One region of the Arsenicicoccus cauae genome, then DNA from elsewhere that is predicted to be linked to it. Evidence: predicted binding sites of a transcription regulator. Region 1 holds the regulator's gene; each other region holds the start of a gene.
The links. The regulator LexA, encoded in region 1, represses DNA repair genes until DNA is damaged. The targets are predictions, from matches to a motif close to TCGAACANNTGTTCGA.
Positions count from the first base shown of each region.

Region 2: the regulator LexA is predicted to act here: its motif matches at 2,424-2,439, upstream of ACF3NS_RS12200 (DUF222 domain-containing protein).
Region 3: the regulator LexA is predicted to act here: its motif matches at 4,054-4,069, upstream of ACF3NS_RS11165 (DUF6504 family protein).

Region 1 is NZ_CP171001.1:3,023,264-3,029,700, reverse strand. Features, by position in the region: gene ACF3NS_RS14150 (crotonase/enoyl-CoA hydratase family protein) at 1-628, opposite strand, end outside; gene ACF3NS_RS14145 (MarR family transcriptional regulator) at 789-1,199, shown strand; gene ACF3NS_RS14140 (alpha/beta hydrolase family protein) at 1,293-1,931, shown strand; gene lexA (transcriptional repressor LexA) at 1,976-2,674, opposite strand; gene ACF3NS_RS14130 (LysM peptidoglycan-binding domain-containing protein) at 2,930-3,325, shown strand; gene ACF3NS_RS14125 (TetR/AcrR family transcriptional regulator) at 3,606-4,277, opposite strand; gene ACF3NS_RS14120 (hypothetical protein) at 4,376-4,993, opposite strand; gene ACF3NS_RS14115 (DUF6318 family protein) at 5,256-5,879, opposite strand; gene ACF3NS_RS14110 (hypothetical protein) at 5,949-6,107, opposite strand; gene nrdR (transcriptional regulator NrdR) at 6,428-6,437, shown strand, end outside.
Region 2 is NZ_CP171001.1:2,613,512-2,619,948, reverse strand. Features, by position in the region: gene ACF3NS_RS12210 (pseudouridine synthase) at 1-368, opposite strand, end outside; gene ACF3NS_RS12205 (VOC family protein) at 418-831, shown strand; gene ACF3NS_RS12200 (DUF222 domain-containing protein) at 894-2,411, opposite strand; gene ACF3NS_RS12195 (GNAT family N-acetyltransferase) at 2,551-3,348, opposite strand; gene ACF3NS_RS12190 (hypothetical protein) at 3,406-3,573, shown strand; gene ACF3NS_RS12185 (alpha/beta fold hydrolase) at 3,621-4,523, opposite strand; gene ACF3NS_RS12180 (extensin family protein) at 4,795-5,517, opposite strand; gene ACF3NS_RS12175 (nitroreductase family deazaflavin-dependent oxidoreductase) at 5,646-6,011, opposite strand.
Region 3 is NZ_CP171001.1:2,382,494-2,388,930, reverse strand. Features, by position in the region: gene ACF3NS_RS11175 (DNA polymerase III subunit alpha) at 1-3,222, opposite strand, end outside; gene ACF3NS_RS11170 (SAV_6107 family HEPN domain-containing protein) at 3,212-3,652, opposite strand; gene ACF3NS_RS11165 (DUF6504 family protein) at 3,729-4,019, opposite strand; gene ACF3NS_RS11160 (DUF4126 domain-containing protein) at 4,282-4,980, shown strand; gene metF (methylenetetrahydrofolate reductase [NAD(P)H]) at 4,892-5,803, opposite strand; gene ACF3NS_RS11150 (polyprenyl synthetase family protein) at 5,917-6,437, shown strand, end outside.

The sequences.
Region 1 (6,437 bases):
CGTTGTCCGCGATGCGTGCGGCGAGCCCCAGCGCGTGGTCCAGGCCGGCGCCGTCGTCGACGAGGTAGTGCGCGAAGCCCACCGCGTGGCCCTCGACGGCGTCGTGGCGGCGCCCCGTCAGCATCATGTCGACCATGCGGTGTGCGCCGACGAGGCGAGGGACCCGGACGGAGCCGCAGCCGCCCACGAACAGGCCGCGCTGCCCCTCGGGGAGGGCGTAGAAGGTGGAGCGCTCCACGACGCGCACGTGGGTGGCCGAGGCCAGCTCGAGCCCGCCGCCGACGACCGCGCCCTTGAGCACCGACACGACCGGGACGACCGAGTCCTCGATGGTCTCGAACGCGCGGTGCCACAGGCGTGAGTGGGCGACGCCCGCCAAGGTGTCCCGCTCCGCCATCTCGGCGAGGTCCAGCCCGGCGCAGAAGTGGTCGCCCGCGGCGTCCAGCACGATCGCACGGACCTCGGGGAGCAGATCGGTGAAGATGCGCTCCAGGCCAAGGATGGTGATGTCGGAAAAGGCATTTCGCTGGGCGGGGCGGCTCAGCGTGATGATGCCGACGGCACCCTCGCGATGCAGCGACAGGGTCTCGGGGACCTCGCAACCATCGTGCACGACACCGGAACTCATGGTCTCTCCCCGTTCTTCGGCGAATGGCAGGATTCCTGATACTGACACCGTGGCGCCCGGGTGCGCAAGGGTGCGGCGGCGAATTTCGCGCTGCGCGATGAGGTTGAATGGCCGAGTGACACACCGTGATCGTGCGCCGGCGCCGCCATTGCTCTACGTCGTGAAGCAGCTGGAGCTGGTGACGCGGGCCCACCTTGACGCGATCGTCCGCGAGTCGGGAGTCACGGCCTTGCAGTACACCGCCCTGACGGTGCTGGAGCGCCGGGAGGGCATGACCTCGGCCGACCTGGCGCGTCACTCCTTCGTGCGGGCCCAGTCGGCGGCCGACCTGGTCGGTGGTCTGGAGCGGCGCGGCCTCATCCGGCGCGACCCCGACCCGGCCAACCGCCGTCGCCGTCTGATCAGCCTCACCGACGAGGGGCGCGCCCTGCTGCGCCGGCAGGCGGAGCCGGTCGCCGCGCTGGAGGCGCACATGCTCAAGGACCTCGACCCGGACCAGCGCGAGAGCTTTGCCGAGGCCCTGCAGCTGTGTCGCGGCGCCATGAGTGACCTGCCGCTCGACGCCGACTGATTCCGCGGCGCCGCGCCCGAGGCGCTGTCGCCGCGGCGCCGGTCGTCTCGCCCCGCACCACCGAGCCACGTCACGAGCAGGGCACCTTGCCCGATGGCTCCACGTGGGACATCGCGGTTCCCCGCGGGGTGGAACGGCGACCTCGTGCTGTTCAGCCACGGCTTCCGCACCGGACCCGCCAACCCCACCGTGGACGCGGGCCTCGCCCCCACCGCTGCGGCCCTGCAGGCACGCGGGTATGCCGTGGCGCAGTCGTCATACGCCCGGACCGGGTGGGCACTCGGCAGCGCGGTCCACGACCAGATCGGCGTGCTCGCCGAGTTCCGGGCCCGCGTCGGTGAGCCGCGGCGCACCCTGGCCATGGGACGGTCGATGGGCGGACTGGTGAGCAGCCTGCTCGCGGAGCGCCGGGACGCCGCCATCGACGGGGCGATCAGCACCTGCGGCCGCCGCCAAGGTCGAGCGGGCGGGCTCTGGCGCCCTGCTGGGTCAGGCCTACGGGCAGCGGACGGGGCACTGCACGTTCACCCCTGCCGAGAACGTCGCCGCGGTGCCGGCGATGCGGGAGCGACTCGCCGCCGGTCGGTGGACCCGGGCCGTCAGGCCGCCGCCGCTGCAGCGGGTCGCCGAGGCATCCAACCTCGGCGGCGCGGCGTTCGTGAGCTATCGGGCGGGCGCGTACGTCAACGACCGGGCCGACCGCGACCCCTACGGCCCGCGCCGCTGGCCTGAATCGCCCGGCACTGGCCCTCGGCGAGGTCCGGCCGGCGCGGCGCTCAGACGGAGCGCAGCACCGCCGTGACCTTGCCGAGGATCGTCGCCTGCTTGCCGTCGATGGGCTCGAAGGCGGGGTTGTGGGGGAGCAGCCACGGGTGCCCGAGCTTGCGCTTGAAGGTCTTGACCGTCGCCTCGCCGTCGATCATGGCCGCGACGATGTCGCCGCTGTCGGCGTCGGGCTGCTGGCGCACGACCACCCAGTCGCCGTCGCAGATCGCCGCGTCGACCATGGAGTCACCGACGACCTTGAGCAGGAACAGCTGGCCCTCGCCCACGACCTGGCGGGGGAGCGGGAATACGTCCTCCACCACCTCCTCGGCCGTGATCGGGACACCGGCGGCGATGCGGCCGAGGACCGGCACGTATGACGCCTGGGGCCGCTGGTCACGCACGCCCGTGACGTCGGTGCTGTCGTCGGCGTCGGCGTGGAAGGCCTCGGGCGCCCAGTCGGGGGAGACGACCTCGATGGCGCGCGGGCGGTTGGGGTCGCGTCGCAGCATGCCCTTGCGCTCGAGGGTCTGCAGCTGGTGCGAGACGCTGCTCACGCTGGCGAGACCCACGGCGTCGCCGATCTCGCGGATGCTCGGGGGATAGCCGCGGCGCTCGACCGTGTCGCGGATGAACTCCAGGATCTTGCGCTGGCGGACGGTGAGCCGCTGCCCGCCGTCGCGCTCGGGCAAGGAGGTGACCTTGGCCATCATGCTCGCTCCCTCGGTGGCTGCAGGCCTCTGACCTGCGCTGATGTCGGTCGGAGACCCTCGGGGGCGGGGGTATGTCAGTGGTCGCTGGTTGAGTGTCTCCCGTGGCCACCCAGGCTACCGGGGTCGAAGGCGTGTTTCAAACACTCGTTCGACGCGAGTCTTCACATCGACCCCAGGGATGCTGTACTTTCGTACAAGCGTTCTATCGAACGGATGAGCGAGCCACCTCGGTTCGCCGACAAGGAGGACCCTATGAGTGCAGCTGTTGCGTGGGGCGACACCACCGCACCGGCACGTGTGCCCGGACGTCCCCGACTGCACCTGGTGCCGACCGGTGACGCCGTCCCGGCCCGAGCGCCCCGTCGTCTCCGCTTCACGCGTCGCGGCCGGCTCGCGATGACCATCACCGTGGCTGTGCTCGTCGCCGTCGCGGCGTTCTCCGCCTGGTCCTCGCTGGCCTCGGCGGCCCCGACTGGCGTGCCCGCCCACGTCGTGACGGTCGCGAGCGGCGACACCCTGTCCGAGATCGCTGCTCGCGAGATGCCGGGCGTCCGCACCGACGACGCCGTCCTGCGTCTCGTGGCAGCCAATCACCTGCAGAACGACCAGATCATGACCGGCCAGACGCTGGTCGTCCCGGCTCGCTGATCCGGCCGACCTCGCATCGTTCCGCAGGATCCTTTCCGTCCGCTCGAGCGTTGATCCTCACGAACGGCCCCGACCGATGTCGCGCCACTGGGCATCCGGGCACGTTGCACGTGCCCGCTGCAAGACCCTCGGCGCATCTCGCCGTCGAGCGGACACGGTCGCCTGTCGCAGCAGGCGAGCGGGGCCCACGACCTGCGTCGTGGCGCTCACCATCAGGGGGTGGTGACGCCACGGCGCAACTCTGTCCAGTCAGGCCGATCGTGCCCCGGTGGGCGGCCCGTCAGGAGGAGCCTGTGGCGTCCGGCGAGCTGTCCGGCGGACGACCGTAGGCCTGGCGCAGTGTCTGCACGTAGGTCGCGAAGGCGCTTGCCATGTCGAGCGTCCCGCCCGAGAGCAACCACTGCGTCTGTAGCCCGTCCATCATGGCGAGGGAGGAGCTGGCGACCTGCTCGGTCGGCGTCTCCGGCGCTACCGTGCCCGCGCGCACCCCGGAGGCGAGGTCGTCGACGATGGCCTGGCGCGCCTCTGCGTAGTGGCGCTGGGCCCAGTCGTGAGCCGGGTGGTCTGCGTCAAGCGCCTCGCTGGAGACCGTCACGTAGAGGCGCACGAGCTGCGGCCGTGTGCTGTTGAGCAGGACGAGGCGACCTAGCCGTTCGAGGGCCCGCCACCCCTCCGGCGCACAGGGCTCGAGAGCGATCAGGTCGTCACGGTCGCGCTGGTCGCGCAGAGCGAGGACCTCGGTCAGCAGGGCTTCCTTGTGGGGGAAGTGATGGGTGAGAGCGGTGGGGGACAGGTCCGCCCCCTTGGCGATCTGAGCGAGCGCGGTGGCGCGGAAGCCCTGCCTCGCAAACAGCTCGAGGCTCGCCGCGACGATGCGGGCGCGTGTGGCGGCGCCGTCACTGCCGCGGGGGCGTCCGGGGCCACGACGGACCCGCGTCGCGTCCGTGCTCATGGGCCGACCCTACTCGCTGGCCGGACATGGCCGAAGGCTCTGCGATGTCCGGTCGCGTCCGTGCGGTGAGCGGCACCGACGCCGCCGCACGGTGAGCGTCAGCCCTGGTCGATCAGCTCGTTGCGGCTGGTGCGGACGTCGATGGGCTGGTCGGGCCCGGGGATCTGCACGGTGTCGGCGATGGCGGTCCACGGCCCGCCGTCGACGCTGTACTCCCCGGAGTACGTCGCCGTCACGTTGATCGCGAAGCGACCTGGTTTGGGGTAAGGGTAGGTGACGTCGCCGGTGGGGTAGGGGCCACCCATGCTCGACGTCGGCCCCACCGCGCCCCCGTCCCCGAAGTCGTAGACGTAGCTACGCCCCACCGGGCGGATGCGCACCGCGTGCCCGAGCAGGCCCACGGTGCTGATCTCGCCAGGCTCGAACCCTGCCGGGTCCCAGGCGATCTGGACGTAGGTGGGCAGGGTCACCAGGGTGCGCCCACCCACCGGTTGTACCTCGGCCACGGGCTTGGCGAACGGCGTGGTGTGGAAGGCCTGCACGATCATCGCCTCGGTCAGCACCGGCTGCGGCGGGGCCGCTTGGGCGGGCGCTCCCGGCGCCGCCGGCGCGGCCTGCACGGGGCCCGCGGGAGCGGCCGGGTCCGGGATGAACCCCGGCACCGCCGTCTCCCACACGCCCGGCCCGTCCCGAGACAACAACGGCCGTTGCCTCACAAATGCAAGGGTAGGACCTGCAGTTCTACTATTCACGGCCAAACCCGTTGCCGCGCGCGCGGGTTGAGCTTGTGGAGCGGCCGCTCGATCGTTCGACGACCTGCGTGGGGAGGAAATCTGTTCGGGTCTTGCGGGTTGACGACGGGTCGTGATGCGCGTTCCTTCGATCTTCAGCCCGTCTTGACTCGAAGAGCCGTTGATTGTTGTTCCGTCCGCGGCTGGCAGCGCGGCTTGCGAGGCAATTATGAAGGCGATCACGTGATCAGCCCCGGATCGAGTCGACGCGCCAGCCGTCGGCCGATTCGCGGAGGACGAACTGCCTGTCGGACTCTTCTTGGGGCTGTTGGCCCACCTGCCGTCCATCGAGGTTCACGACTCGGGCGGCCCTTTGTGCACCCTGCATCTGGACGACGGCTCGCCTGTCATCGGTATCTCCCTGGTAGGCAACGTTCGAGACGGACCATGGCTGGGTTGCGTATCGCTCCTTGGCGTCGGTCAACTTGGCGACACGGTCTTCGAGGGATGCGCAGGACTTGCAGGTGGGGAGGCTGAGGGCGGAGATCAGGCCAGCCCTTGGTGTCGTCCAGGCGACGTTGACCTGGTCGATGAAGTAGCGGGTGAAGGCTTCGGCGCCCTCGGGGGTGTGGGCGCGTGCCGCAGCGGGGATGGGGGTGGTCGTCGCCGGGGAGGACGGCGCCGCTGGCGCCGTGGTCGGTGTCGCCGACGTCGGGGGCGTCGTCGCCGACCCCGCGGTCGTGTCGGACGCCGTCGGCGGCAGCTCGTGGGTGGCGGTGGTCTTGGCGCTCGTGGTGGCGCCCGAGCAGCCGGTCAGCAGCCCCGCGGCGGTCAGAGCGGCGGCGGTCAGGAGACGTCCGTGTCCACGCATGGCGTCGAGCCTAGACGTGCGGCGAGGTCGCCTGCTTCCGTCATACAGGCGTCTGTGGATAACCCGCGATCAGCGGCGATCGCGGGTCATGACCGACACCGCGTAGACCATGAACCCCGCCGCCACGAACATCAGCAGGCCGCGCACCAGGCCGCCGCTGCGGATCATCAGAGCGATAGCGAAGCACAGGAGGCCGACGACGAGAGGGGTGAGGGCGCGACGATCCATGGGTCGAGCCTAGACCTCTGAGCCACCACCAGATCGTGGGGTGCGCGGTGGGGCCGCACGGCGCTCGACCTGCCGTCACGCACAGTGATAACGGTGACACGATGGGTTGAACACGCCGTGTGACCTGGGGCGACACGTCAGCTGGGTGACGTGTTTGATCGTTGGGGCAGAGCGGGCATAGGATCACTACATCTAGTGGTTACACCGATGTAAGTCGTCCACATGTAGTCCCCAGGACGGGGTCGGTTAACCACAGGTTGTCAACACGTCATCCACAGCCGCATCCACAGGCGTCCGTCGACCAGGGGAGGAGCCTAGCCGTGCACTGCC
Region 2 (6,437 bases), 410 kb from region 1:
GACTGCGCGACGTGGCGGCCGCGTGGGATGGTCGAGAGGAAGTGCGGCTTGTCCACCACGACGATCCGCTCGTCCTGGTGCAGGACCGCGAGCTCCCCTGGCACGACGGGCTCCTCGCGCAGGTCGCGATGAAACCACACGAAGGTGTGCGGGCGGTAGGGCTCCTGCCCAGTCCAGGCGGTGCCGGCGTCGTCCACGAACCGCCCTGCGGCCAGCATGGACTCGACGTCGACCTCATCAGGCAGCTTGTGGCGCAGCCACTCCCGCATCGTCGCCCAGGGCGGAGGCTGCTCGGGGTCGCGGTCCGGGGTCCGCACCCACGCCGCCTGCAGCCCGTGGCGGGGCGGCAGGGGGGAGTGGGACGGCACCGGTCCATCTTGCCTCGCCTCGGGTGGGTCGTCCTCCTACCCTGGCCGTATGACGACGAACCAGGCCGCTGCCACGTTCATCATGTTCGAGGGGGCGGCGCAGGACGCGATGGCGCTGTATGCCCGGGCCTTCGGCGAGGACTGGGCGCCTGGCCCGGTGTCACTGCGCGACGGGGATCTGGGGCCGGCGACCGGACCGGTCCTGCACGCGTCGGCGGAGCTCAAGGGCCACCGTCTCATGGTGGTGGACTCAGGCGTCCCGCACGCGTTCGGCCTCACCCCGTCCATCTCGCTGTGGGTGGACTGCGCCGACCAGGCCGAGCTCGACCGGGTCTGGGAGGTCCTGGCCGACGGTGGGCAGGTCTACATGCCGCGCGGTGACTACGGGTTCACGCCGTACTTCGGCTGGGTGGGTGACCGCTACGGCGTCACCTGGCAGCTGTGCGTGGGCACGGCCGTCTGATCCGAGGGCGCATGGCTGCGCAGACGGGCCCGGTGCACGGCTCCGCCCGCCCCCGTCTGCGCTTAGACGGCCAGACCGTGGTCGTCTGGCGGATCGGGCGCTGGTCCCGACGGGTCCGCGGGGTCCGTGGGGTCCGTGGGATCCGTGGGGTCCGACAAGTCCGACGAGTTCGCGGGGTCTGGCGGGTCCGGTGGCTGGGGCGACCCTGGCAGGCTCGTCGATGGCGCCGGCTCCGGTGGCCCGGACGCGTCGGATGCTCGGGGCGCCGGTCGCCAGCTGCCCATGACGTTGACGACATCCCACTCGACCCGTGTCCCGTCGGGCGTGACGCGCCCGTTGATGTCGTGCTGATGGACGAATCTGTGGTGGTGCCCGCACAGGAGCGCCAGGTTGACGGCGTCGGTCGCGCCCCCGTCGGCCCAGTGGATGATGTGGTGGACGCGTGACCACGAGGCGGGGTTGCCGCAACCCGGGAAGGTGCACCCGCCGTCGCGCACCTCGAGCGCACGTCGCTGACCCTTGCTGGCCAGCCGCTCCGTCCGCCCGAGCGCCAGGGGCTGACCGTCCTCACCCAGCCAGACCGGGGTCACCTCGGCGTCGCACGCCAGCTCGCGAGCGTACGCAGGGAGCAGGTGCGTGCCGAGGTCGTCGACGGCGGCGACGGGCGTGGGGCAGTCGCAGGGCTCCCCGGTGGGCCGCCAGAGCCCGAAGGCGTCCTGCGCTCGGTGCTCGCACGGCCGGGCGAGGGCAGCCAACGGGATGGCGAGGTTGACCCGGGTGCCGGCACCCATGGGGCCGGTCTGCGTGGAGGCGCCGACCAGCTCGGCCATGCGCATGAGGGCGTCCAGGCGGCGCTCACGCGGGAGCCGGGTGTCGACCTGGCCCGTCTCGGGGTCGGGTGCCGGCGCGGACAACGCGGTGATGACCGCGTCCAAGGTGGCCTTGTCGTCGGGGGCCAGCAGGCCCTCGAGGCGATACAGACCGTCCGGCATCTCGGTGCAGGTGGACAGTCCACGCTGCGCCTCGTGGTGCTTGCGCGTGCGCTCCTCGCTGTCGAGGGTGCCGTAGCGGGCGAGCATCTCGGTCTTGAACCGGGCCAGCGATCGTCGGCTGGTGCACTGACGGGCGAGGGTCGTGGCGGCCTCGGCGATCTCGCCGTGCATCGCGGGGTCCGTGGCCGTCCGCAGCTCGTCGAAGACGGAGGCGGCACGACCGGCGTCGCTCGGCGTCACCTCGCCCGTCGCGAGCGCGTCGCGCAGACCGGTCAGAGCCGGCCGGGTCGTCGTGTCGATGGCCCGGCGGATGGCGTGCGCATCGGTCTCGGTGAGCGCGGCGCCCGCGTCGGTCAGCCAGGCGGCCGCGTTGGTCGACCCGGACTCGCGGATGACACCCCGCTCGCCGGCCTCGATGGTGACGGCGCACGCCAGACCGCGCGCCGCGGCGGCGACCTCGGTCGCCGTCACGGCCAGACCTGCCAGGTCCATGGACTGGACCGAGCTCAGCCCGGCACCGAGGACGCGCAGCGCCTGCAGGGCCCCGTCGAGGGTGCCCCTGGCTGCGAGTACGTCGGCGTACGACATACAATTAGGATATCGAACAGAAACTCGAAAATCCATGTGGTTTGACCATGATAGCCGGTATTTAACCCAGCGTAGAGCGCGTCAACACTCTGCGATCAGCAGGCCTCGAGGCGTCAGGACCATGACCCCAGTGGCCAGGTCAGGACCGGTGCCACTCGTACGGCGTCGTCGTCGTGACCTTCACGAAGCCGGAGCGCTCCAGGATCGGGCGGGAGTGCTCGGTGGAGTCGCTCTGCAGCAGCCGGATCCCGCGCCGCACGGCGGACCTCGCGCGCTCGGCGGTCAGCGCTCGATAGATCCCCCTCCGACGCCAGCCCTCCAGCGTGGCCCCACCCCACAGCCCCGCGAAGTCGGTGCCGGCCACCGGCTCGAGTCGCCCCGTGCACACCATCTCGCCGTTCACCTCGGCGACCCACAGCTCCAGGTCGTCTCGCCCGAGGGACAGGCGGTGGAGCAGCTCGTCGGCCATCCCCGGCACCGCCTCCCCGAAGGCCTCGTCGGCGCTCGCGCACATCCGCCGCACGTCCTCCTCGGCGCTCACCCGCCGGACGACCACGCCCTCGGGCACGGGCACCTCAGCGGCCAGCACCGCTGCCTCCCCGATCATCACGGACTCGTCCTCGCCCCGCACGAAACCCCGACCGACGAGCGCCTCGTGCAAGCCCGGCGCCGCGTCGTGGCCGCGAGTCTTCCACTCCACCTTGGTGATCCGCGGGTCTGACCGATAGTGGTCGAGGGTCTCCTCGACCAGCCGGTCGATCCCGTCCGCGTCGAGCCCGCCCAGGTCTCGGTAGGTGACGAATCCCCGCGCCCCGCGATACATCCCCCACAGGACGGGTCCGTGACGTTCGCGGCTGTCGGCGGAGACGAGCTCGGCCTCGTCGCGCAGCTGGGCGTCATACATCCTGAGCAGGTCTGCGGGGGAGTGGTGCGTCATGGGCGCGAGTCTCCCCGACAATGGGGCGGACAGCACCCGACTTTCCGTGGAGGAGCCATGATCACGATCACCGTCGCGCAAGCCGGCAAGGAGCACGTCGAGTCCGGCCACTTCAAGGACGCCATGAAGGTGCAGGGTCGGTACGCCGCCAGCCGCCCCAAGGTCATCTCGTTCGAGAAGCCCGGCAAGGGGTGGGACGAGCTCGGTGAGCTCGAGATGCCCTGAGGATCAGCAGGAGTCGGTCTCAGCCCGTATGCCGGAGGTGGTCACCGTCATGACCTCCGGGCCCGCTCCGTGATGGCCTCGGCGACCTCGTCCGGGTGGCACTCGGGCAACCAGTGCCCGGCGTCGAGCTCGACGAACCGGTAGTCCGCGTCGACGAGGTCGGCCGTCCCCTCGGCAGCCGCGCGGCCGAGCGCCACGTCGTGCCGCCCCCACACATAGGTCGTCGGGACCCGGACCTGCGAGGACCGTTGCGCACCAGCACCCTTCGGCGCACTGCCACCGGTCCTCCTGCCGGAGCCGCGGGATGAGAGCGACCGCCAGGGGCCGCTCGCGCGGTACCACCCGATTGGGCCGTGCAGGCTCGCCGGGCTTGCGAAGCGGGCGGCATACCGCTCGGCATGGTCCGCCGGGAGCCCCGCGCTGGTCAGGAAGCGCCGCATCGACCGGGACAGGACCCGCTCGGGCAGCCCCGGGACCTGGAAGGCCAACATGTACCAGCTGCGGCGCGCCTGGTCCGGCGTCCGCAGGGCGCGCGCCATCGCAGTGGGGTGGGGTGTCGACAGGACGGTCAGGGACAGCAGGCGCTCGGGCGACGACAGTGCGGTGGCCCACGCGACGGCGCCGCCCCAGTCGTGGCCGACGAGGTGCACCCGCTCGGCCCCGGAGGCGTCGACGAGGGCCAGGACGTCGCGCACGAGCTGGGTGACCCGATAGGCATCGGTGCCGGTCGGCGACGCGCCGGGGGAGTAGCCGCGCTGGTCGGGTGCGAGGGTGCGGAAACCGTTGTCGTGCAGGTGTTCCGAGACCGCTGTCCACGCGGACGCGTCCTCCGGGAAGCCGTGCAGCAGCACGACCACCTCGCCGGCGCGCGGCCCGCCGTCGACGACCTCGAAGGTCAGCCCGTCACGGGTGAAGGACGTCAGGGGAGGGGTGTCGACGTGATCCGCCATGGTGGGTGCCGTTCGTCGTGGTGAGTCTGGCCAAGGCCACCCTAGTCCGGCAGACGCGTCGTGGCCCGAGGGCTGGAGCGAGTTCGCCGGGTCCGGTGCGGTGCCCGGCGGCTCGACGGCGTCGACGGGCAGGGGAATGCGGGCCCGGAGTCGGTCCAGGCACAGTCGCGCCTCGAAGTCGTCCGTCCGATCCATGGTGGTCACCCTCCCATCACGTGGTCCGTCACGGGTAGTGGCTCCCGCGCCGCCTCAGGTGTGACCGCCTGCGGGATCATGGTTGCCGGGCCGTCGCGTCCAGGAAGGCTCGCCAGTGACGTCGACCCTGCGTGAGCCGCCCGCCCGCGCCCGCCCGCGCGAGCACCTCCTGGGTGGCCGATCGCGTGTCGTCGTCCCAGGACCCGCTCGGTCGTATGTCGAAACCCCACACGTGTCGGCACATCGCCTGCACTGCCTGGACCTGGATGCGCGACCCGGGGGAGAAGGTGCTGCCGGTTGGACCGGAGCGCCCGTCGTCGACGTGGATGTGGTTGTGGTGGGCCTCGTCGTAGAGATAGGTCAGGACCGAGGCGAAGTCGTGGTGAAGGCTCGCGGCCAGCCGCCAGTAGGCGCGTTCGAGAGCAGCGCGCTGGGCGCCAGAGCTGTTCTGCCACAGGTCATATCGACAGCTCACCCGGTCCGTGCCGTCCCCGGCTCGGACCCGCCCAAGGTCGAAGGCGCGTCCGGCGTGGTGCCATGAGAGGCGCGGACGGTCCTCGAGCCTGACCCAGGCGCCATACGACCAGAGCTGGGTCGGCGGTGGTGCCGCGAGGTAGGTCCAGTGCCGGGCCAGCGTCGCGGAGAGACGTTGCGCGAAGGCCGGCTCGATCCGGAACCCGGTCGGCGTGCCGGAGATCTCGTAGTAGAGGCGCGCGTCGGCAAGGCGATCGACGCGGTGAAGCTGCTCTGACGCGACGGCCGTGGGGTCGGTGGACGGCAACGACGGATCGTCCTGCATCAGCTGATCCACGCTCTCCTGCAAGGGATCTCGAGCCGCCCAGGCCGCAGCGACGCCCAGCACCGTCACCGCGCCGGTCGCCAGCACCGCTCTTCGAGGTGGGCCTGCGCGGGGCGGCTCTGGGATGGTCATGTCGCGAGCGTCAGACGCATCATGGGGGAGCGGGCCACCCAGTCCTCGATGCTGTGCCCCTGGCCGGCATACCAGGGCTGCACCCGCCAGGCGCTGCGCGCGACGTGCTCACGGGCAGCGGGGGCGGTCACCTCGGTCGCGATGACGCGAAACTCGTTGCCCTCGAACGACAGCGACGCTCGCGGGTGGGCTCGCAGGTTGGCGATCCAGCCCCGGGGTCCGGGGGTGCCCACGACGTGCACGGCACCGTCCACCTGGACGAACCAGATCTCCACCGTGCGCTCAGCCCCGGTGCGCCGACCCGTCGTCGTGAGGTCGCAGGTCCCGGTCGCCGGTAGGTCCTCCAGCCGCAGCCTGCCCATGCGCCGAGTGTAGGCCGCGCGCCGGGGCGGACGGCAGGGAACGGGAAGGGGAACTGGCGGCAGCATGACCGGGAAGGGGGGTGTGTGTCTGGGAGGCGCTGGTGACTCATCCGATGCACGACGCAGACTCATAAATGACATAATGTAGATTATCGGCGCTAGGTCACCCGTTGGGGTTCCACGTCGCGAGGCCCTCGGCGTGCCACGCGGCGAGTAGGCGCCGGGCGCCTGTGGCTGCGACCAGGTGGTCGTCGTTGATCGCGATTGCGGCGGCACAGTGTGTCGCGTCGTACGCGCGTAGGCCGGCGCTTTCCCTTGCGGCGCGTGGCGGGTGTCGCCTTCCCGCTCGCAATGAGCTGCGCCGCCCGGTCGACCTGCCCAGTTGCGAGGCATGACCGACGTCGCCCCGTGAGCCGCTGGCTAGGC
Region 3 (6,437 bases), 640 kb from region 1:
CTCGAGGACGTGCGCGGTCGCGTCGAGCCCCAGCACGTCGAGCTCGGCGCGCACCCGCTCGGTCTGGGTCATCTCGGGCAGACCGCTGCCCACGGTCAGCGTGGGCTCGTCCCCGAGGTCGAGGGACAGCTGGACGGGTTGCTGCCCGGCCGGGACGACGGGAGCGTGCTGCCGGGACTGGCGCGCAGCGGCGGAGCGCACGTCCGGCGCGGCGAGCCTCAGGTCGGCGCGCTGCGGGTAGGCGGCCTGTCGGTCGGGGACCGTGGGTGCGCTCCCCCGGCGACCACGCGGCGCCCTGCGCGCCGTGGCCCGGCTGTAGCGCTCGAGCTCGGCCACGTGCAGGAGCAGGTCCCGGCGGGTGACCTTGCCGCGACGGCCGAGCCCGGCGACCGCCCGGTGGCCCGACAGGCCGTAGAGCGAGTCGAGCGCCCCGGCCATCACCAGCCGCTCGAGGACAGGACGCGAGGGCTGGGCGCGGTTCCACACATCGGCCAGCGTGACGTAGGGCCGGCCGGCGACCAGGCGCTGCACCTCGGCCTCGCTGATGCCCTTGACGTCCGACAGGGACAGCCGGATGCCGTAGGCCCGCCCGTCGGGCAGGTCGGGGTGGACGGGCCGGGAGCGGGTCTGCTGGTCGAGGATCTGCGGTGGAGGCTCCTCCCAGGGCGCGACCTTCTCGACGCGGTAGGTGTCGTCGGAGGCGTTGACGTCCAGGCCGAGGACCGCGATGCCGAGGTTGCGGGCATCGTCGAGGATCAGTCGCTTGGGGTACATCCCCGGGTCGTGGGTGAGCACCCCGGCGAGGAAGGCCGCCGGGTGGTGGGTCTTGAGCCACGCGGACTGGTAGGTCGGCAGGGCGAAGGCCGCCGCGTGCGCCTTGCAGAAGCCGAACGACGCGAAGGCCTTGAGGACGGCCCAGATGCGGTCGACGTCGTCCGGGGAGTAGCCGCGTGCCGCCGCTGCCGGGCGCCACCAGGCCTCGACCTCGACCTGACCTTCAGGGGATCCCATGGCGCGGCGGACCTCGTCCGCCTCGGCGAGCGTCACGCCCGCCGTCTCGGCGACGATGCGGAGCACCTGCTCGTGAAAGACCACGACGCCCGCGGTCTCGCGCAACGCGGGCACGAGGGTCTCGTGCAGGTGGTCCGGCTCCGACCAGCCCTGACGGGCCCGCAGGAAGGGGGTGATCATGTCGGACTTGACCGGTCCCGGACGGAACAGCGAGATGTCGATGATGATGTCGTCGAAGCTCTCCGGCCCGAACTTGCCGATGAGCTCGCGCTGCCCGGGCGACTCGATCTGGAAGCAGCCGAGGGTGTGGGCGCTCCGGATCAGGCGGAAGGTCGCCTCGTCGTCCAGCGGCACCTGGGCCTGGTCGTCCAGGTCGATGCGGATCCCGTCGACCCGCTCGACCTCGGCCACGGCGTGCGCCATCGAGGACTGCATGCGGATGCCGAGGACGTCGAGCTTGAGCAGTCCCATGGCCTCGACGTCGTCCTTGTCGAAGTGGCTCATGGGGAAGCCCAGCCAGCTGGCCTCGACCGGCGTGCGGTCCAGCAACCCGGAGTTGGACAGCACCACCCCGCACGGGTGCAGGGCGACGTGCCGGGGCAACCCGTCGACCCGCTCCACGAGGTCGAAGAAGGTCTGCAGCCGTGGCGCGTCCAGGCCGCTGGCCCGCAGCTCGGGCAGGTCCGCGATGGCGTTGCGGGCGTCCCGGGCGCGGATGTGGGGAAAGGCCTTGGCGATCGCGTCGACCTCGATCGGGGGCATGCCGAGCGCTCCCCCGACGTCGCGGACGGCATGGCGCACCCGATAGGTGTCCATCATCGACACGCAGGTCACCCGGTCGCCGCCGAAGCGCTGCAGGATGCGCTCGTAGATGGCGGTGCGCCGGTCGGACTCCACGTCGATGTCGATGTCGGGCAGCTGCGCCCGCAGCGGCGAGCAGAAGCGCTCCATCAGCAGGTCGTGGCGGATCGGGTCGACGCCGCTGATCCCGAGCAGGTAGTTGACCAGGCTGCCGGCGCCCGACCCGCGCGCCGCGACCCGGCCGTCCATCTCGCGGATCAGGTCGCACACGGTCGCGACGGTGAGGAAGTAGGTCGGGTAGCCGAGGCCGGCGACGACCCCCAGCTCGTCGTCGAGCCTGGACTCGATGGCCCTGCGCTCGCTGTCGCCCGCGTCGGGATAGCGGGTCAGCAGCGCACCTCGGCAGCGCTCGTCCAGGACGGCCTGGGGGGACTGCCCGGGCCGTATGCCGAGGATGCCGGGCTCGGGCAGCTGCACGGACCCGATCCCGAGGTCGCGGCGCGCGTCGAGCCGGCAGTCGTCGGCCACCCGCAGCGTGGCGCGCACCAGCTCGTCGGCACGAGCCCGGTCCCCGCCGCACGCCTGGCGGGCCAGGGCGAGCATGTCCGGGGTGGAGGCGAGGTGGCCGAGCGTGGTCACCCGGTCGAGGTGCCGGGTGTCCAGGGCGACCAGGCGGCGGGCGGCGTCCAGGACGTCGGCCGTCACCGCGTCGTCGGGGCGGCCGTGGCGCACGGCGGCGGTCAGCACGGCGGGGACCCCGACCTCGTCGGCGAGCGCGAGCAGAGCGGCCGCCTGGCGGCGGCTGCCCACGGATCCCGGTGGCCCCTCGTGCAGGACGACCTCGACGACGAGCGCGTCCCCGGGCAGCGCGTGCCGCCACCGCTCCAGCAGCTGCCGAGCCTGGTCGGACCGACCTCGCAGGATCGCTCGGCCCACGTCGGAGTCCGGTCCGACCAGCACCGTGAGGGCGTCGGCGTGCTCGGCCACCAGCACGCGGCTCGTCACCGGCTCGCCCCGCTCGCCCGCCAGGTGGGTCGCCGACACCAGTCGGCACAGCCGCGCCCAGCCGCGCCCCTGCTCGACCCGGGATCGCCCCCGGGCGAGCACGGTGACCCGGGGCAGCCTCGGGTCCACGACGGCACCGCCACGCACCGGGGTGCGACCCACCGGCCGGATGCGCTGCCCGGCGACCTCGCCCAGCGCGAGGTCGGACCCGAGGATCGGGTCGACGCCCCGGGCCAGGCAGGCCTGGGCGAACTTCACGGCGCCGTAGAGACCGTCGCGGTCGGTCAGCGCCAGCGCGCCCTGCCCGTGCCCCGCGGCAAGGTCGACCAGGTCGGCCGGCGGAGTGGTGCCGTAGCGCAGGGAGCAGCCGGACGCCACGTGCAGGTGGACGAAGTCATCGGCCACCGGTGACCACCTGCAGGGACGGCAGCGGCGCGTGCGGTGGGGCCCCGAGGGCGGACTCGACCAGGGCGAGGAAGGTCTCCGAGGCCCGGACCAGGTCGTCGGCCTCGCGCGCCGAGACGTGGCCGCCCCGCTCGGCGACCGCGCGGCGGCTCGCCGACGCGGCGTAGAACGCGGCCCACTCCCCCAGCTCGGGTGCGGCGGCCGGCAGCAGCTCCCACACGCTGCGGGGCCGCCCCCGGCCCGGCACCGGTCCCCTGGTGGCGAGCAGCGCCGCGCCGGCGCGCAGGCCCGACAGGTGCGCCGCGACGTAGCGGTCGGCGGTCGTGCCCGCGCAGGTCGCCTCGGCGAGGGCGACGTAGGCGCGGTCGAGCAGGTCGAGCGTCGCCGTCGTCAGCGGCGGCCGCGTGCTCGTGGCGATCGTGGCGGTCATCGTGCACCTGCTTTCGTCATACGGTCTGGTCGGGGAGAGCCGGCCGGGAGGGCCGGCCGCAGAGGTGGGAAGGGGCTTAGTCGGAGAGCCGGACGAGCTGCCAGCGCGAGCCGCGCACCGCCAGGTCGTAGACGCCGAGGGAGCCGGAGCGGCCGGGGGCCGCCTCGACCCGCCAGACCTCCTCCTCGAGGTCGGCGGGGGTGATGGACCGGGTGTCGGGCACCTCGCGCCACCAGGGGCGACGCTCGCGCCAGTGGTCGACGACCGAGCGCACGTCGTAGAGGCGCCCCCGCCAGATGAACTGCACCGGCCGGCCCTCCTGCCTGAGCTCGTACCTGACCTCGATGGTGTCCTCGCACCGCCTCATGACCGCTCCTCCTTCGAACAACCGACCCACCTGACCGAACATGTGTTCGATGAAGAGAACTCTAGGGCCGACCACCGACAGACCCCACCCCCCTGTCACCCACTTGCGCATCGGCGCTGGTCAGTCCTTCCCGACTACGCTCGAATCCCCCTCCGGCGGGACCCGGACCGGATACGGTGGGGCGTCGCCGACGACATCACGCACGAGCACGAGCAATCACGAGCACCGAGCCATCACGAGCACCGAGCATGCAGGAGGACGCATGGGGACCGAGCTGCTGCCGATGGTCTTCACCAGCGGCTGGGCGAGCGGCATCAACGCCTACGCGGTGGTGCTCGTCATGGGCCTGGCCGGGCGGTTCTTCTCGATCGACCTGGTCCCGCACGTGCTGACCCGCACGGACGTGCTGGTCGCCGCCGCGGTGCTGTTCCTGCTGGAGATGTTCGCCGACAAGATCCCCTACCTCGACTCCGTGTGGGACGGCGTGCACACCTTCGTGCGCCCCGCTGTGGGAGCGACCCTCGGCTACCTCCTGGCCGGGCACGAGGGGTCGGGTCTGGAGCAGGCCTTCGCCGCCGCGACCGGTGGCTTCAGCGCCCTGGCGAGCCACGGCGTCAAGGCCGGGATCCGCGCGGGGGTCAACGCCTCGCCGGAGCCGGTCAGCAATGTCGCGATCTCCTCGGCGGAGGACGTCGCCGTCATCGGGGTGATGACCCTGGCCACCGAGCACCCCTGGGCCGCCGCGGCCGTCGCCGGCGTCCTGCTGCTCGCCGGCATCGTCGCCGTGGTCTGGCTGCTGCGCCGCATCGCCCGGCTCAAGCGGAGGTACGACGACTGGGGCACCGGCGCCGGAAGGGCAGACCCCTCCAAGGTCAGTGCCCCAGGTTGGCAAAGACCTCGAGCGTCGCGGTCGACCGGTTCATCGTGTAGAAGTGCAGCCCCGGAGCGCCCTCGGCCATGAGCCGGGCGGCGTGCTCGGTCGCGATCTCGACCCCCACCTCGCGCACGGCCTCGGCGTCGTCACCGACCGCCTCCAGCCGGGACGTCACGGCGACGGGCAGGGCCGATCCCGACAGCTCCGCCATGCGCGCGACCTGCCTGGCCGACGTGATGGGCATCAGGCCGGGGATGATCGGGAGGGTGCCGCCGCGGGACGTCACCATGTCCCGCAGCCGCAGGTAGTTGTCGACGTCGAAGACCATCTGCGTCACGGCGAAGTCCGCGCCGGCCCGCTGCTTGGCGACGAGCACGTCGGCGTCCTGCTCGAGCGAGGCCGACTCGGGATGCTTGTCGGGGAACGCCGCCACCCCCACCGTGAAGCCGCCCAGGTCACGGACCAGGGCCACCAGCTGGTCGGCGTGGTCCAGCCCCTCGGGATGGGCCACCCAGGGGGCGCCGAGGCCGCCCGCGGGGTCACCGCGCAGCACCATGACGTTGCGGATCCCGGCGTCGGCATACGCCCCGACGACGCTGCGCAGCTCGGCCCGCGAGGAGGCGACGCAGGTCAGGTGCGCCATGGGCAGCAGGGTCGTCTCCTCCGCGATGCGCCGGGTCACCCGCACCGTGCGGTCGCGGGTGGATCCCCCGGCGCCGTAGGTCACCGACACGAAGGACGGGCGCTTCTTCTCCAGGTGGCGGACCGCCTCCCACAGCACCTGCTCGGACTCGTCGTCCTTGGGCGGGAAGAACTCGAAGCTGAAGCTCGTCCCCTCGGCCCGCAGCATGTCCGGGATGGAGATGCCGGAGAGGTCGCGAGGAGCGAGGAAGGACGAGCCCGGTGCCATGGCCGCGACTCTAGGTGAGCCGACCGCGTAGGCTCGGGCTGCACCGACATGTGGGCACCCCCGTGTCGCCGTACCCACCGCGCCGCAGGGCCGCACCGACGGAGGATGCCGGGATGACCACCGCAGGGACCGAGATCGTCGACCTGGCGCAGCTGCGTCACCGGGTCCAGGCCGAGATCGACGAAGAGATCGCCCTGCGCACGTCCCAGCTCGCGCCCGTGGGCCGCGACACCCGACTGCTCGTCGACGCGATCGCGGACCTGCTCCGCGGGGGCAAGCGGCTGCGCGCCGCCTTCTGCTACTGGGGCTACCGCGCCGCCGGGGGCGATGACAACGAGGCCATCGTGCGGGCGGCCGCCGCCATGGAGCTCTTCCAGGCCGCCGCGCTGATCCACGACGACGTCATGGACGACAGCGACACCCGGCGCGGCCTGCCGTCCGCGCACCGTCGGCTCGCCGCGCACCACGCGGAGCAGCGGTGGGAGGGCCTGTCGGAGCGGTTCGGGGTGGCCGGGGCCATCCTCGCCGGCGACCTCTGCCTGACCTGGACCGACTCGATGTTCGCGGGCTCCGGCCTGAGCCGGCACGAGCTGCAGGGCGCGCGGCCGGTGTTCGACGAGATGCGGACCCAGCT